DNA from 4 places in the Rouxiella sp. WC2420 genome. Region 1 is predicted to be linked to each of the others. Evidence: predicted binding sites of a transcription regulator. Region 1 holds the regulator's gene; each other region holds the start of a gene.
The links. Region 1 encodes PurR, which represses purine synthesis genes. Its sites were predicted from a motif close to CANGCAAACGTTTGCNTG; they were not measured.

Region 1 (4,218 bases):
AACCTGATGAGCGACGAAAGCGAAAAGTTGTAGCCAGAAGCAATAAAAAGTCAAAAATTGTTCCGGTCAAAGAACAATCAAAAGCCAAAGAACATAGCAAGACCAAAGAACCTGTTCATGCCAAAGCCGCGGTTGAGCACAAGCACCCTACCAGCACTAAGTTGGTGCGACGAAAGAACGAAAAACCGGTAGCAGCCCGACTTGCAAGTCACAAAACTGAAAAGCCGAAAAAAGAAATAACATCAATTACCCGTTCTCTTGCCACCACATCTAATGTGGTTTGTGCGAAAGACGGAAAAAAAGCTTACGGGCGACATCGTAAGCACCAGGCAAAAGCCGATACTTGCGCCCCCCTTACACTAAGCGCGGCACACAAGAAAAAGTATCTACATGCCAAAGAAACCGCGATGAACAAGCTGATGCACCAAGTTGGCAAACCTTATCGCTGGGGTGGAACCTCACCGAGTACCGGTTTCGACTGTAGTGGCCTGGTTTATTATGCCTACAAAGATTTGATGCGCATTAAAATGCCTCGCACCGCCAATGAAATGTACCATTTGCGCGACGCGGCCCCGATACAACGTGGTGAGCTTGAGTCAGGCGATCTGGTGTTCTTCAGAATTACCAAACGCGGCGCAGCAGATCACGTAGGTGTTTATCTCGGAAACGGTAAGTTTATTCAGTCACCGCGTACCGGAGAAGACATCAAAATCAGTTATCTGGCAGATAACTACTGGCAAGATCACTATGTAGGTGCACGCCGCGTAATGACGCCAAAAACGATTCGTTAAATAATGATTTCTCGCTTAACACCTGTGAATAGCATTTAACGAATGGTTTAAATTTAACGCCGTCGGCGGAATAGATAAAATAGTCAAGGGCGATTTCTGCGATAAGAAATCGCCCTTTTTGTTTCCTCATTCCCTCATTTAAGCCATTCAATGCGCTGAGTTAAGGCGAAAACACAAATTTGGCTTCCCCTTTTTTAAGATATAAGAGAAAATTAGCGGTTACCACGCTGTGTGCCCGGCCGTAGTTGACCGACGCTTCTTTCAGGCCCTCCTGGAACCATCCAACGATTTGACTGCATAAAATGATTTACGCAGTTGAATGCACGCAGGCAAACGATTAACAAAAAACTAACGTGCTGGAAAGGGTTAGTTCAGGAGTGATTTTTACATGGCCACGATCAAAGATGTCGCTAAGCGCGCAGGTGTTTCGACTACAACCGTGTCGCACGTCATCAATAAAACCCGTTTCGTCGCCGAAGAAACCAAAGCTGCAGTCCGCGCAGCCATTAAAGATTTGCACTATTCCCCGAGTGCCGTAGCGCGCAGTCTGAAGGTTAATAATACAAAAACCATTGGACTGCTGGCGACCTCAAGCGAAGCGCCCTACTTTGCAGAAGTTATTGAGGCTGTAGAGAACAGCTGCTTCGCCAAAGGCTATACGCTTATCTTATGTAATTCGCACAATGATCTGGAAAAACAGAAAGCCTATCTACAGATGCTGGCGCAAAAGCGCGTCGATGGCCTGCTGGTAATGTGTGCTGAATACCCGGATGAACTGCTGGCAATGTTAGAAGAGTACCGCTCGATCCCGATGGTCGTTATGGACTGGGGCGAAGCACAGAATGACTTCACTGACTCAATTATCGATAACGCCTTTGCGGGGGGGTATCTTGCTGGCCGCTATCTTATCGAACGCGGTCATCGTGACATTGGCGCGATCCCGGGACAACTGAACCGCAACACCGGCGGCGGTCGTTATCGTGGTTTCTTGAAAGCATTGAGCGAAGCGAATATTCCAGTTCGCGATGAATGGGTCGTGCAGGGTGATTTTGAACCAGAATCTGGCTATCAGGCAATGCAACAGATTCTCAATCAGAAACAGCGACCTACTGCCGTATTCTGCGGCGGTGACGTAATGGCGATGGGCGCAATCTGCGCTGCCGATGAAATGGGCCTGCGCGTTCCGCAAGATATCTCGGTGATGGGTTACGATAACCTGCGAAACGCGCGTTATTTCTCTCCGGCACTGACTACGGTTCATCAGCCGAAAGAGCGTCTGGGCGAAATGGCCTTTACTATGCTGCTCGACCGCATTATCAGCAAACGCGAAGTTCAGCAGACTATCGAAGTCAAACCGAAACTGGTTGAAAGGCGCTCGGTTGCCGATGGTCCATTCCGCGACTATCGCCGTTAATTTCTGCCCTGCAATTAAAACACGTCTGCTCTTACAGGCGTGTTTTTACCTCAACCACTCCTGATTCAACGTTTCACTGTCACCTAAATAATTGAGCAGCCAGTCCAGCGCAGGCGAGTGATTTTTCTGGTCCCAAGTCAGGCAGCAAGGGCTCTCGGGGAAACTGTTAGCCAATTTCAACACCGCCAGCTTGTTCTCGGTGATTTCCCTTTCTACCATGTGCACTGGCAGCATGCCGACACACAGCCCCTCGCATAAGCAGTCAATCGCACAGGTCCAGTCAGGCACCACTAGCCGCCGCTGATTGTCCAGTGTCCAGGTATCGCGTTTAGGCAAGTTTCTTGAGGTATCTTCAATACATAGCGCAGGGTAAGGTCTTAATGCTTCGTCGTCCAGAGCCTGCTGCTGCTCGGCCAAAGGATGTTTTGCGCTGACCACACAGTGCCACGGCAGTGTCCCCATGTCGCGGAAACTGAAACGGCCGCCAACCGGCACTGCGCTAGTGGCTCCAATAGCGACGTCCGCACGATCGTCTGCCAGCGCGTCCCAAACCCCGTTAAATACTTCGCCCTGAATCTGCAGTTCTGTATCGGGAAAAGCGCGATAGAAATCGACCACCAGCTGCCTGACTCGGCGCGGCTTGACGATACGGTCAACGGCAACCCGCAGCTGCCCGCTCCAGCCATTGGCCACCTGCTGGCATTGACGCCTGGTGGATAGCATTTTTTTGATAAGTATGCGAGCTTCATCAACAAAAAGCCGACCCGCAGGTGTCAACTCTACATCACGATGGCGTCTGTGAAACAGAGGCACGGCCAGCCATTCCTCCAACTGCCGCACTTGATAACTAATAGCCGATGGAACTCGGTTAAGCTCCTGCGCGGCGGCAGTAAAGCTGCCATTTCTGGCAACGGCGTCCACCACTTCCAGTGAATATTCAGACCACATGCCGCCCTCCTTTCTGCTTGCACATCACTTCACCCTTCTGCTTTCAAATTTTTTAATCGCATAGTGCAAATATTAACGTTTCACAACCACTAAGCCAAGCAGATACACTCCCGTGCTTCAAGTACCCTACGATACTTTTGACTGCTTTTTAGATTAATAAGAGAACATCATGAAACCCTCATTTGGATTTTTACTTTATCTTGCCGGCTTGAGCATGCTTGGCTTTTTAGCCACCGATATGTATTTGCCCGCATTTGGCAGCATGCAGGAAAACCTGGCGACCTCAGCCAGCGCCATAAGCTCAAGCCTGAGCATTTTCCTTGGCGGTTTTGCCGTCGCTCAGCTGTTTTGGGGCCCGTTGTCGGATCGTTTTGGCCGCCGCCCGATCTTGCTGAGCGGGCTGGGCCTGTTCTCAATGAGCTGTCTGGGGATGATTTGGGTACAGAGTAGCGAACTGTTACTGGTGCTGCGTTTTTTACAGGCAGTCGGCGTTTGTGCAGCGGCGGTAAGCTGGCAGGCTCTCGTCGTAGATCGCTACTCTTCTGAGGTAGCCAAGCGCACCTTTGCCAGCATCATGCCGCTGGTGGCGCTCTCTCCAGCTTTGGCCCCGCTAGTCGGCGCCTATGTGCTTAATCATTTCAATTGGCGGGTTATATTTGCCTTGCTGCTGGTGATCGGCGCGCTGCTGCTGTTCTTTACTTTGACATTAAAAGAATCGCGCAAAACGGCTGCACAGCAATCTCAGCCACAAAGCGGGCTTGCGGCAATGCTCACATCGCCAGTGTATAGCGGTAACGTACTGATTTATGCAGCAAGTTCGGCTGGATTTTTTGCCTGGCTCACCGGTTCGCCGTTTATTTTAAGCAATATGGGGTATGGCCCATCGGCAATAGGGCTCAGCTATGTGCCTCAAACCATTGCATTTTTATTCGGTGGTTACGGCTGCCGTATGTTGATCGCCAAAATTGATGGCTCTCGACTACTACCCTGGCTTTTATTCGGCTATGCTTTTAGCGTTATTTCACTATATTTAATTGCAACATTAACGCAGGCGACGCTAACGGG
Region 2 (4,218 bases), 1.8 Mb from region 1:
GTTTGATGAATTCCTGCCAAAAAGCGGAGAGCGGTAGCGAGCTTTGCAGTCGGACATGGCTCAGGCGCAGGTTGTCCAGAGTCCAGCTACCGTCACTGCCGCGGCTGGCCTTGCCGGTCAGTTGCCCGCGTGACATATCGGCACCAAAATTGCTCAGGGTCAGCTGCTGGTTATCAATTCTCCCTTGAATCAATACGTTGCTGGCCGGAATAGTGTCCAGCGCCAGCGTGTCAGCACTGAGTTGGAATTGCGCGTTATTGCCCAAAACTGCGGTTTTCGTTGGTTGCCAAGGCGTGATGCCGGCATTAACGTTGGTGCCAACGACTTTCCATTGCTCGATGTCACCGTCCAGCGAAATATTATTCAGCTGCAAGGTATTTGCCTGCAACGGAAGAGTCAGCGGATCGGGGGAGAGATTCAGCCTGCCGTTAACTAGCACCACGCGGTCAAAATAGTATGGATTTGTAATTTGACGCCAGCTCAGGTCTAAATCGACCTCACCTGCATCAAGAACATCAGGTTTATTTTTCTCGGCGAATTTCACACCGTTAAGCGAGATGCGCGAAGGAGCAGACCAGGAGTGATCGACTTCATCTATGGACAGGCGATATTGGCTGTTCTCGGTTACCCAACGGCTAATCGAGCCAGCGGCCCAGCGTGTTTGCAATAATAAGTACAGTATGACGATTGCCAGAACCAACAACATAACGAGTGTCAGCAGCAATTTACCGAGAAATTTCATCGTCGCAATCCATATCCGTTGGGTAAGTCGGAAAAACGTACAATTGTTTATGCCGTAATCAGCAATCTTTCTCAATAGGTTACCATGTTACAGGCAAAAAAAACGGCGGGAGGGATAACCCTGCCGCCGTGGTGGTATTTGCGTTAAGTTTTGAATCTCAAGGCTCGCGCGGGAAGATCAAATTCAGCACGATAGCGGTAATACCGCCAGCAGCGATACCGGAAGAGAGCAGCGTTTTCAGCCAGTCAGGAGCGAATTGCAAGATTAATGGCTGCTGCGATACGCCCATGCCGACGGCCAACGACAGCGCCATAATCATGATCGCGCGGCGATTGAGGCGTTCGCGTGAAACGATGCGCACACCCGAGGCTGCGATAGTGCCGAACATTACGATGGTTGCGCCGCCCAGAACCGGTTCAGGAATGTGCTGCACAAAACCCGCCACCGCCGGGAACAAACCGAGCACGATCAGCATCAATGCAACTACGAATCCGACATAACGGCTGGCAACGCCGGTCAGTTGGATCACGCCATTGTTCTGGCCAAAACAGGAGTTGGGGAATGTGTTGAACACGGCAGAAAGCATCGAATTAAGGCCATTGGCCAGCACGCCGCCCTTGATGCGCTTCATATAAATTGGGCCGCTGACCGGTTGCTCCGAAACGTCGGAGGTCGCGGTAATATCGCCAATGGTTTCCAGCGAGGTCACCATAAAGATAAGCATCAACGGAACCAGCAGATTCCAGTCAAACCCGAGTCCGTAATACAGCGGAGTTGGAATGGTGATCAGATGCGTGGCTACGGCTGGTGCAGACACAGGCAACATGCCCATTGCCCAGGCAACGATATAACCGACGGCCATGGCAATCACCAAAGAAGCCACTCGCAGGTAAGGATTACGCTGGCGGTTCAGCAGGATAATCACCACCAAAACGATGGCTGCCAGAATCAGGTTTTTCGGTGAACCAAAGGTGTGGTCACTCATTGCCGAGTAACCGCCGCCAATTGAGGTCAGGCCCACTTGAATGAGTGACAGGCCGATGATCATCACCACGATGCCGGATACCAACGGGGTGATGATACGGCGAGCGAGGTGTAACACCCGTGAAAGCAGGATCTCGGTACAGGAGGCGACCATGAGTGTGCCGAACAGCGCCGCCATCATGACAGGAACGGTGGCACCGCCATTTTTCAGCGCCATACCGCCCATGATCAAAGGAGAAACAAAGTTGAAGCTGGTGCCTTGAATCGACAGCAGGCCCGATCCGACGGGTCCCCAGGTTTTAATTTGCAGGATTGACGCTAAACCAGAGGCGAACAGCGACATGCTGATGATGTGCTGAGTATCCTGCGCTGGCAGGCCTAAAGCCTGGCAAATCAACAATGCCGGAGTAATCACCGCAACAAACATGGCCAGTAAATGCTGGCAGGCCGCAAACACTGTCTGTGGCAACGGCGGACGGTCTTCTAATCGATAAATTAATTCACTGCTGCGCGGCGTTTCTGCCGTCTGGCGCTGAGCTTCTGGCTCGGCTGGTTGTGTAGTCACGTTGGGCATTTCCCCGGTTAGCCGCAAAGCGGGCATTTTTCATGATATCGAGGATAAAAGCAATCGGTTGCTATCAGCATTTTTAGTGGATAATTAGAGATAAGCCAGCATGAAGAGGTTCAAAATTATCGCGCTGTGAAGATGTTTGCTATTGAGAGAAGATCAGGCGTTGGTATAGCGGGCACGTTCCGGGAGCCAGCGCTCGATCAACGCTTTGGCATGTTCAGGATACTGTTGCTGAATATGGCGGGCGATACGCTGAACTTCAGGGATCATTGCCTGGTCACGAAGCAGATCGGCAACTTTGAATTCAGCGCTGCCGGTTTGGCGTGTGCCAAGCAGTTCACCTGGGCCGCGGATCTCCAAATCCTGCTGAGCAATCACAAAGCCATCATTACTGTCACGTAAAACTTGCAGCCGCTTTTGTGCCGTTTTGCTTAAAGGCGTTTTATACAACAGCACACAGTGAGAGGCGATAGCACCACGGCCAACGCGGCCGCGAAGCTGGTGCAGCTGTGCTAGCCCGAGTCGCTCGGGGTTTTCAATAATCATCAGACTGGCGTTTGGCACGTCAACACCAACTTCAATTACCGTGGTGGCGACCAGCAGTTGAATTTCACCCTGCTTAAAAGCCTGCATCACTGCCTGCTTTTCCTGAGCTTTCATACGGCCATGAACCAGACCGATTTTCAGCTCCGGCAGGGCGACTTTCAGACCTTCCCAAGTAGCTTCCGCGGCCTGAGCCTCGAGCATTTCTGACTCTTCAATTAGCGTGCAGACCCAATAAGCTTGACGATTTTCTTCCACGCAGGCACTTTTCACCCGTTGGATAATGTCGCTACGGCGAGTATCGGGGATCGCAACGGTGGTCACCGGCGTGCGGCCCGGTGGCAGTTCATCGATCACCGAAGTGTCGAGATCTGCATAGGCGGTCATCGCCAGCGTGCGCGGGATTGGAGTGGCGGTCATGATCAGCTGATGCGGATGAAAACCCTGCTGTTTGCCTTTTTCCCACAGCGCCAGACGCTGGTGCACGCCGAAACGGTGCTGCTCGTCGATAATAACCAAGGCCAGTGCCGAAAACTGAATTTGTTCCTGGAAGATGGCGTGCGTGCCGACAACCATTGAAACTTGTCCGCTGGCAATCGCCTCTTGCTGTGCGATACGCGCTTTGCCCTTTTGCTTTCCTGCCAGCCAACCGACCTGAATGCCGAGCGGTTCAAACCACTGGCGAAAGTTATTAGCGTGCTGCTCTGCCAATAACTCTGTTGGTGCCATCAGGCCTACCTGCTTGCCCTGAGCAATTGCGCAAAGTGCGGCGAGAGCGGCAACCAGCGTTTTTCCCGAGCCAACATCGCCCTGTACCAGACGCATCATTGGATAACCTAAAGCTAGGTCATGCTCGATTTCGCCGACCACGCGACTCTGAGCGTTGGTTGGTTTAAACGGCAGAGATGCCAGAAATGCGTCCATCAGCTTGTGGTCTTTGACCAGCGGCAGAGCTTTGTAACTCTGTGTTCCGGCGCGAACCGCCAACATGCTGAGATTATGTGCCAGGAGTTCTTCCATAATCAGCCGACGTTGGGCAGGATGCTGGCCTTTTTCAAGATCGGCAAGCTGCATATCGGGCGGTGGTCGGTGCAGCAGATGCAATGCCTGCGATAGCGGCATCAGCGAACGGCTTAGCTCTTGTGGCAGAAGTTCGGCAATAGGTTGGGTATCAAGCAGTGATAACGCCTGATCGGTCAGTTTACGCAAGGTTGCCTGACGAATGCCTTCAGTAGTCGGATACACCGGCGTCAGCGATTCTTGCAACACTACTTCACTGTTCTCGCCCTGAACGCGATATTCAGGATGAATGATTTCTGCGCCAATCGTTCCACGTTTGATTTCACCATAAGCAGTTACGCGTCGGCCAGGTGCCAGG
Region 3 (4,218 bases), 1.5 Mb from region 1:
CGCGTGACGAGCCAGGAAATCTTTGGTGAAAGCTTTAGAACCTTCAAGCTGGGCAGCGGCCTGAGTGGGGCCGAAGATTTTCAGTCCGGCAGCGCGGAAGGCATCAACCACGCCGATTACCAGCGGAGCTTCAGGTCCGACAATCGTCAGGCCGATGTCATTTTGCCGGGCAAACGCCAGCAGGCCAGCCACGTCGGTTGCGGCGATATCAACGTTTTGCAGCATCGGCTCGAGCGCGGTGCCTGCATTACCCGGGGCGACGAAGATTTTGTCTGCCAGGGGAGACTGCGATGCTTTCCAGCCCAGAGCGTGCTCACGTCCGCCATTACCGATAATTAAAATGTTCATTCGATGACTCCGAATAGGCGGGCGCTCAAGGCACCCGCGAGGAAATAGAGATTAATGACGGAAGTGACGCATGTCGGTGAACACCATTGCGATACCGTGTTCGTTGGCCGCTGTAATCACTTCATTATCACGCATTGAACCACCCGGCTGGATCACGCAGGTGATGCCAACCGCAGCTGCTGCATCGATACCGTCGCGGAACGGGAAGAAGGCATCAGAAGCCATTACAGAACCGGCCACTTCCAGACCCTCGTCGGCGGCTTTGATACCGGCAATTTTGGCAGAGTAAACGCGGCTCATCTGGCCAGCACCGATGCCGATAGTCATTTTATCGCGCGCGTAAACGATGGCGTTGGATTTAACGAACTTGGCGACTTTCCAGCAGAACAGAGCATCAGTCAGCTCTTGTTCTGTCGGCTGGCGAGTCGTCACCACGCGTAGATCAGCAGTTTCTACCATACCCAGGTCGCGATCCTGAACCAGCAGGCCACCATTCACGCGTTTGAAATCCAGGGCTTTCTGGCGATCTTGCCATTCACCACAGGTTAACACGCGGACATTTTGTTTGGTTGCGGTCAGTGCCAGTGCTTCATCACTCACGGAAGGGGCGATAATGACTTCAACAAACTGACGGCTGATGATGGCTTTAGCAGTAGTTGCATCTAATTCACGGTTGAATGCAATGATGCCGCCGAACGCAGAAGTCGGGTCAGTCTTGTAGGCACGCTCGTAGGCTTCGAGAATGTTTGAACCAACAGCAACACCACAAGGGTTAGCGTGCTTGACGATTACACAGGCCGGTTCAGCAAACTCTTTAACGCATTCAAGCGCCGCGTCGGTATCGGCAATGTTGTTATAGGAAAGCGCTTTGCCTTGCAGCTGTCGGGAAGTCGCAACTGAAGCTTCAGAAACGTTCTCTTCTATATAGAAGGCCGCTTGCTGGTGGCTGTTTTCGCCGTAACGCATATCTTGCTTCTTGATGTAGCTCATGTTCAGAGTGCGCGGGAACTGGCCAGAGGCTGATTCAGTGTCGCCGTGATATGCCGGAACCATGGTACCGAAGTAGTTAGCGATCATGCCGTCGTAGGCTGCGGTATGTTCAAAGGCTTTAATCGCCAGATTGAAACGGGTGGCCAGCAGCAGGGAGCCGTCGTTGGCGTCCATCTCTTCAATAATAGCGCTGTAGTCGCTGCTCTTGACGACAATAGCAACGTCGTTGTGGTTCTTGGCTGCCGAGCGAACCATCGTTGGACCGCCGATATCGATATTCTCAACCGCGTCTTCCAGCGAACAGTCCGGGCGAGAAACGGTTGCGGCGAACGGATAAAGGTTCACAACGACCATATCGATAGGCGCGATGCTGTGCTGGCCCATGATTTCGTCATCTTTACCGCGACGACCCAGGATGCCACCGTGCACTTTTGGGTGCAGAGTCTTAACGCGTCCATCCATCATTTCCGGGAAACCGGTGTAGTCAGAGACTTCTGTCACTGGCAAACCCGCATCGGCAAGCAGGCGGGCGGTGCCGCCAGTGGAAAGCAAATCCACTCCACGTTGCGAGAGGGCTTGGGCGAATTCTACGATACCGGCTTTGTCAGAAACACTGAGCAGCGCGCGGCGGATTGGACGACGTTGTTGCATGGCGGTTATATCCCTTGGCTTTGGAGTCGCAATAGAGAGCGTTACGTGAATTCAATTCTCGTTTCTTTCTATATATAGAAGAAAAAACGGCGGATTGGATTCAGATAAGGTTCCATAGATGCGGTAAGCATCATTATTGCAGATAGTATCGGTTAATTCAGACGCGCGATATTGTAGCGAAAACGATTGCGCGATGCGCGTCAATTTTGAGTTTCAATACACATTGTGGATAACTTTGTGTGTAAATCGGTATAAACCCCCCTTTTGCTGTGTATTGCAGCAAACGGTATTTTTTATTGAAATTAGGGGTTGCGGCTCCTCAGAAACTCCCTATAATGCCGCTCCATCGACAGGGAACAACGCAGCAGCAACGCGGTGTGAACAAGTCGGAAAGCATTAAAAATGATGATGACCGCGAAAATAAACGGTTGACATCAAAAGAGGAAAGCGTAGAATACGCCACCTCGAGTTAGCAAGCGAAAGCGCGTAACTCACTGCTCTTTAACAATTTATCAGACAATCTGTGTGGGCACTCACAAGACGATATCAGCCACCTCGGTGGCAACAGAATATCAAAGGCAGCAATGCCAAGTCTTAGAGTGACCAAGCAGTAATTCATTTTTGAATTATTACGAAAGTAAACTTTGAGCACCGCTTAACTTGTTTAAGCAAATCGAACTTTTAATTGAAGAGTTTGATCATGGCTCAGATTGAACGCTGGCGGCAGGCCTAACACATGCAAGTCGAGCGGTAGCACGGGAGAGCTTGCTCTCTGGGTGACGAGCGGCGGACGGGTGAGTAATGTCTGGGAAACTGCCTGATGGAGGGGGATAACTACTGGAAACGGTAGCTAATACCGCATGATGTCGCAAGACCAAAGTGGGGGACCTTCGGGCCTCACGCCATCGGATGTGCCCAGATGGGATTAGCTAGTAGGTGGGGTAATGGCTCACCTAGGCGACGATCCCTAGCTGGTCTGAGAGGATGACCAGCCACACTGGAACTGAGACACGGTCCAGACTCCTACGGGAGGCAGCAGTGGGGAATATTGCACAATGGGCGCAAGCCTGATGCAGCCATGCCGCGTGTGTGAAGAAGGCCTTAGGGTTGTAAAGCACTTTCAGCGAGGAGGAAGGCGTTGTTGTTAATAGCAGCAACGATTGACGTTACTCGCAGAAGAAGCACCGGCTAACTCCGTGCCAGCAGCCGCGGTAATACGGAGGGTGCAAGCGTTAATCGGAATTACTGGGCGTAAAGCGCACGCAGGCGGTTTGTTAAGTCAGATGTGAAATCCCCGAGCTTAACTTGGGAACTGCATTTGAAACTGGCAAGCTAGAGTCTTGTAGAGGGGGGTAGAATTCCAGGTGTAGCGGTGAAATGCGTAGAGATCTGGAGGAATACCGGTGGCGAAGGCGGCCCCCTGGACAAAGACTGACGCTCAGGTGCGAAAGCGTGGGGAGCAAACAGGATTAGATACCCTGGTAGTCCACGCTGTAAACGATGTCGACTTGGAGGTTGTGCCCTTGAGGCGTGGCTTCCGGAGCTAACGCGTTAAGTCGACCGCCTGGGGAGTACGGCCGCAAGGTTAAAACTCAAATGAATTGACGGGGGCCCGCACAAGCGGTGGAGCATGTGGTTTAATTCGATGCAACGCGAAGAACCTTACCTACTCTTGACATCCACGGAATTCGCTAGAGATAGCTTAGTGCCTTCGGGAACCGTGAGACAGGTGCTGCATGGCTGTCGTCAGCTCGTGTTGTGAAATGTTGGGTTAAGTCCCGCAACGAGCGCAACCCTTATCCTTTGTTGCCAGCACGTAATGGTGGGAACTCAAAGGAGACTGCCGGTGATAAACCGGAGGAAGGTGGGGATGACGTCAAGTCATCATGGCCCTTACGAGTAGGGCTACACACGTGCTACAATGGCGTATACAAAGAGAAGCGAACTCGCGAGAGCAAGCGGACCTCATAAAGTACGTCGTAGTCCGGATTGGAGTCTGCAACTCGACTCCATGAAGTCGGAATCGCTAGTAATCGTAGATCAGAATGCTACGGTGAATACGTTCCCGGGCCTTGTACACACCGCCCGTCACACCATGGGAGTGGGTTGCAAAAGAAGTAGGTAGCTTAACCTTCGGGAGGGCGCTTACCACTTTGTGATTCATGACTGGGGTGAAGTCGTAACAAGGTAACCGTAGGGGAACCTGCGGTTGGATCACCTCCTTACCTA
Region 4 (4,218 bases), 2.2 Mb from region 1:
TTTTAAAAGGAGGAGGGATTTTTTAATGTTATGGGTTTGTTTACTGTAAAAATAATTAATAGACAAAGATATAATGTAATTTAATACTAATTACCTTATATTTAATTAGTTGGTTAATTGTGATGTGTTCAATATAAATTATTACATCGAAAAGGGCGCAAGGTCGAGAAAACATCAAGCGACATGCTTTATTGATGGTTTTCGCCGCGGGGATCTTTATTGACTAATACCTGAAATTACCGTCCCTTTCAGAACGCCTTACTCGGTTTTTTTTGCCGCAGCCGCGCGTTTACGAGGCTTCTTCTCGGCAGGCTTTTCTTCCAGATGCAGACTTTTGACTTCGCTTTCTATCCAGCCATCGGCCAGTCGCGTTTTTAACATCTCTCCCGCCGCCGTCTGCGCGGTTTTCTTCAACAATGCGCCCTGAGGGGTCGTGGTGACGCTATAACCGCGAGCCAGCGTTGCCAGGGGGCTTACCGCCTCCAGTTGCGTCACAGCAGTACTAAAATTCTGACGATGTTCCCCAAGCTGCGCTGTCATTGACTGCTGCAGGCGATACTGCAGCTTTTGCACTCGCTGCTGCAACTGGTGGATGCGACGCTGTGGTTGATGCTGATTCAGGCGCTGCTGGAGATTCTGCGCACGGCGCAGCAGGCGACGCAGATGATTTTGCATTGCCTCGTCCATGCGGCTACGCAGCTTGAACAGCGCGGTTTGCTGGCGCGCCAGACGCAAGTGAGGATGTTGCTGCTGAAGCCGATGATTTAAACGTGTAAAACGCTGGGTCATCTGAGCCAGATAGTAATCCATCGCCATTTCAAGTCGCTGCTGCTGTGACTGAATCTGACGCAGCAGTTCAAGCTGGTTACGGCTGATCAGTTCGGCAGCGGCAGAAGGCGTTGGCGCGCGCAGGTCGGCGACAAAATCGGCGATAGTGACGTCAGTTTCATGACCCACGGCGCTGACAATCGGCAAGCGACTGTTATATATCGCTCGTGCAACGCGTTCGTCGTTAAAGCTCCATAAATCTTCCAGCGAACCACCGCCGCGCCCGACTATCAGCACGTCGCATTCCTGACGCTGGTTGGCCAAAGTAATAGCTTTAACAATTTGCAACGGCGCATCGACACCTTGCACCGCTGTCGGGTAAATCACCACCGGCAGAGAAGGATCGCGGCGTTTCAAAACCTGAAGAATATCGTGCAGGGCGGCACCGCTGGCCGAGGTAATGACCCCGACACATTTGGCCGGAGAGGGCAGCGGTTGCTTGTGCTCGATATCAAACAGACCTTCCGCAGACAAGGTTTGTTTCAACTGCTCAAACTGTTGCTGCAACAAGCCATCACCGGCAGGCTGCATGCTTTCGGCGATTAGCTGAAAGTCACCGCGTGGTTCGTACAGGGTGATGGAGGCGCGTACCAATACCTGCTGACCATTTTGCGGACGGAAAGTGGTGCGGCGATTGCTGTTGCGAAACATCGCGCATTTGACCTGGGCGCGCGCGTCTTTCAGCGTGAAATACCAGTGGCCGGAAGAAGGTTGGGAGAAGTTGGAAATTTCGCCGGAGAGCCAGACCTGACCCATTTCGTTTTCCAGCAACTCGCGAACCGTCTGATTTAGGCGGCTTACGGTAAAAATGGGTGGCGAAGAAGGTAGCGGCATGTGACCCAGATCAAATTCGAAAACAGAGACTTAATCAATCGATACTACAGCCGAAAATGAAGTATTCAAGAGTTTTTTTAAAATAATGTGAAATAGTACTAGAGCAAACGATTGAGTGCCTGTATACTCTCGCTGCAATATTTTATCTTTTCCGCATCCACCTTGGTGAGATATTGCCTATGTTACGTTTAAAGAAAGAAGCACTCACGTTTGACGACGTTCTCCTCATTCCAGCTCACTCCACAGTTCTGCCTAACACGGCCGATCTGAGCACGCAGCTGACTCAAAAAATCCGTCTAAATATTCCTATGCTCTCTGCAGCAATGGATACCGTTACCGAAGCGAACCTGGCAATTGCCCTGGCTCAGGAAGGCGGGATGGGGTTCATTCACAAAAACATGTCCATTGAACGTCAGGCCGAAGAAGTTCGCCGCGTTAAGAAACATGAAAGCGGCGTCGTTGCCGATCCAAAAACCGTAACACCTTCCACGACCCTGCGTCAGGTTAAAGAACTCACCGAAATCAACGGCTTTGCCGGTTATCCTGTTGTGACCGAAGGCAACGAACTGGTCGGTATTATTACCGGTCGTGACGTTCGCTTCGTGACCGATTTGGAGCAACCAGTCACCGCGGTTATGACGCCGAAAGAGCGTCTGGTTACCGTTAAAGAAGGCGAAGCGCGCGAAGTTGTTCTGCAGAAAATGCACGAAAAACGCGTCGAGAAAGCTTTGGTTGTCGATAGCCAGTTCCACCTGCTGGGTATGATCACCGTTAAAGATTTCCAGAAAGCAGAGCGTAAACCTAACGCCTGTAAAGACGAAAACGGCAGCCTGCGCGTAGGCGCTGCGGTTGGCGCTGGTGCCGGTAACGAAGAGCGTATCGACGCCCTGGTTGCTGCTGGTGTTGACGTACTGCTTATCGATTCTTCCCATGGTCATTCCGAAGGCGTTCTCGGACGCATCCGCGCAACTCGCGAAAAATATCCTGATCTGCAAATCATCGGCGGCAACGTTGCAACCGGCGAAGGTGCTCTGGCACTGGCTCAGGCTGGCGTGAGTGCAGTTAAAGTGGGTATCGGCCCTGGTTCAATCTGTACGACTCGTATGGTTACCGGCGTTGGCGTTCCACAGATCACTGCAGTTTCTGACGCGGTTGAAGCGCTGGAAGGCACCGGTATTCCGGTTATCGCTGACGGCGGCATTCGTTTCTCTGGCGACATCGCTAAAGCTATCGCTGCTGGCGCAAGCTGCGTGATGGTCGGCGGTATGCTGGCAGGCACCGAAGAGTCCCCGGGTGAAATCGAGCTGTACCAAGGCCGTTCATTCAAATCTTACCGCGGCATGGGTTCTCTGGGCGCGATGTCCAAAGGCTCTTCTGACCGTTACTTCCAGAGCGATAACGCCGCTGACAAACTGGTACCTGAAGGTATCGAAGGTCGCGTTGCCTATAAAGGCCGCCTGAAAGAGATCGTGCACCAGCAAATGGGCGGCCTGCGTTCGTGTATGGGTCTGACCGGCTGTGCTACTATCCAGGATCTTCGCACCAAGGCTGAATTTGTTCGTATCAGCGGTGCCGGTATTCAGGAAAGTCACGTACACGATGTGACGATTACCAAAGAGTCTCCGAACTACCGCATGGGCTCTTGATCTTCTTTCGGAGTTGCTGCGCGTTGGTGATACTGCGTTGAAACCGGACTTAAAATGCTCATTTACTTATGTAAACTGCGCTTTTTCGTCCGCTTCCGCCTTGTCTCACCTTAGCTCGCTGATTCCTTGATTGAGTTCATCGAGTTGATTGATTTGATTGAGTTGGTCGAGTTGATTGAGTCCGTGTTAAACCCGGTTTAGGCCGGGTTATCAGTTTCTTAGTTATTTCTTTAAAACTTTAACGCTCTGGAAAATCACCCGCATGAGTGAAAATATTCATAAGCATCGCATTCTTATCCTTGATTTCGGTTCCCAGTACACCCAACTGGTAGCACGCCGCGTTCGTGAACTCGGCGTGTATTGCGAACTCTGGGCCTGGGATGTGACTGAAGCTCAAATCCGTGAATTCAATCCGAACGGCATCATTCTGTCTGGCGGCCCGGAAAGCACCACTGAACATGGTAGCCCTCGCGCACCGGATTACGTATTCGAAGCTGGCGTCCCTGTTTTGGGCGTGTGCTACGGCATGCAGACTATGGCAATGCAGTTGGGTGGCCACGTTGAAGGTTCAACCGAACGTGAATTTGGCTATGCACAAGTTGAAGTGCAGACCAACAGCGCCCTGGTTCGCGATATTGAAGACGCTCTGAGCGCCAACAATAAGCCATTGCTTGATGTTTGGATGAGCCATGGCGATAAAGTCACTGCTATTCCTTCTGACTTTGTTACCGTTGCCAGCACCGATAACTGCCCGTTTGCCATTATGGCCAACGAAGAAAAACGCTTCTACGGCGTGCAGTTCCACCCTGAAGTGACGCACACCCGTCAGGGCCTGCGCATTCTGGAACGCTTCATCATGGATATCTGTGAGTGTGAAGCGCTGTGGACCCCGGCAAAAATCATCGAAGAC

Region 2: the regulator PurR is predicted to act here: its motif matches at 2,348-2,365, upstream of AB3G37_RS23875 (NCS2 family protein).
Region 3: the regulator PurR is predicted to act here: its motif matches at 2,165-2,182, upstream of purH (bifunctional phosphoribosylaminoimidazolecarboxamide formyltransferase/IMP cyclohydrolase).
Region 4: the regulator PurR is predicted to act here: its motif matches at 1,763-1,780, upstream of guaB (IMP dehydrogenase).

What each region holds. Positions count from the first base shown of each region.
Region 1 covers NZ_CP165628.1:3,412,189-3,416,406, forward strand. Annotated here, with positions in the region: gene AB3G37_RS15745 (C40 family peptidase) at 1-791, shown strand, start outside; gene purR (HTH-type transcriptional repressor PurR) at 1,180-2,205, shown strand; gene punR (DNA-binding transcriptional activator PunR) at 2,251-3,153, opposite strand; gene punC (purine nucleoside transporter PunC) at 3,323-4,218, shown strand, end outside.
Region 2 covers NZ_CP165628.1:5,184,615-5,188,832, reverse strand. Annotated here, with positions in the region: gene AB3G37_RS23880 (AsmA family protein) at 1-742, opposite strand, end outside; gene AB3G37_RS23875 (NCS2 family protein) at 900-2,291, opposite strand; gene recG (ATP-dependent DNA helicase RecG) at 2,454-4,218, opposite strand, start outside.
Region 3 covers NZ_CP165628.1:4,933,478-4,937,695, reverse strand. Annotated here, with positions in the region: gene purD (phosphoribosylamine--glycine ligase) at 1-348, opposite strand, end outside; gene purH (bifunctional phosphoribosylaminoimidazolecarboxamide formyltransferase/IMP cyclohydrolase) at 400-1,989, opposite strand; rRNA gene AB3G37_RS22715 (16S ribosomal RNA) at 2,672-4,214, shown strand.
Region 4 covers NZ_CP165628.1:1,217,135-1,221,352, forward strand. Annotated here, with positions in the region: gene xseA (exodeoxyribonuclease VII large subunit) at 259-1,662, opposite strand; gene guaB (IMP dehydrogenase) at 1,842-3,308, shown strand; gene guaA (glutamine-hydrolyzing GMP synthase) at 3,571-4,218, shown strand, end outside.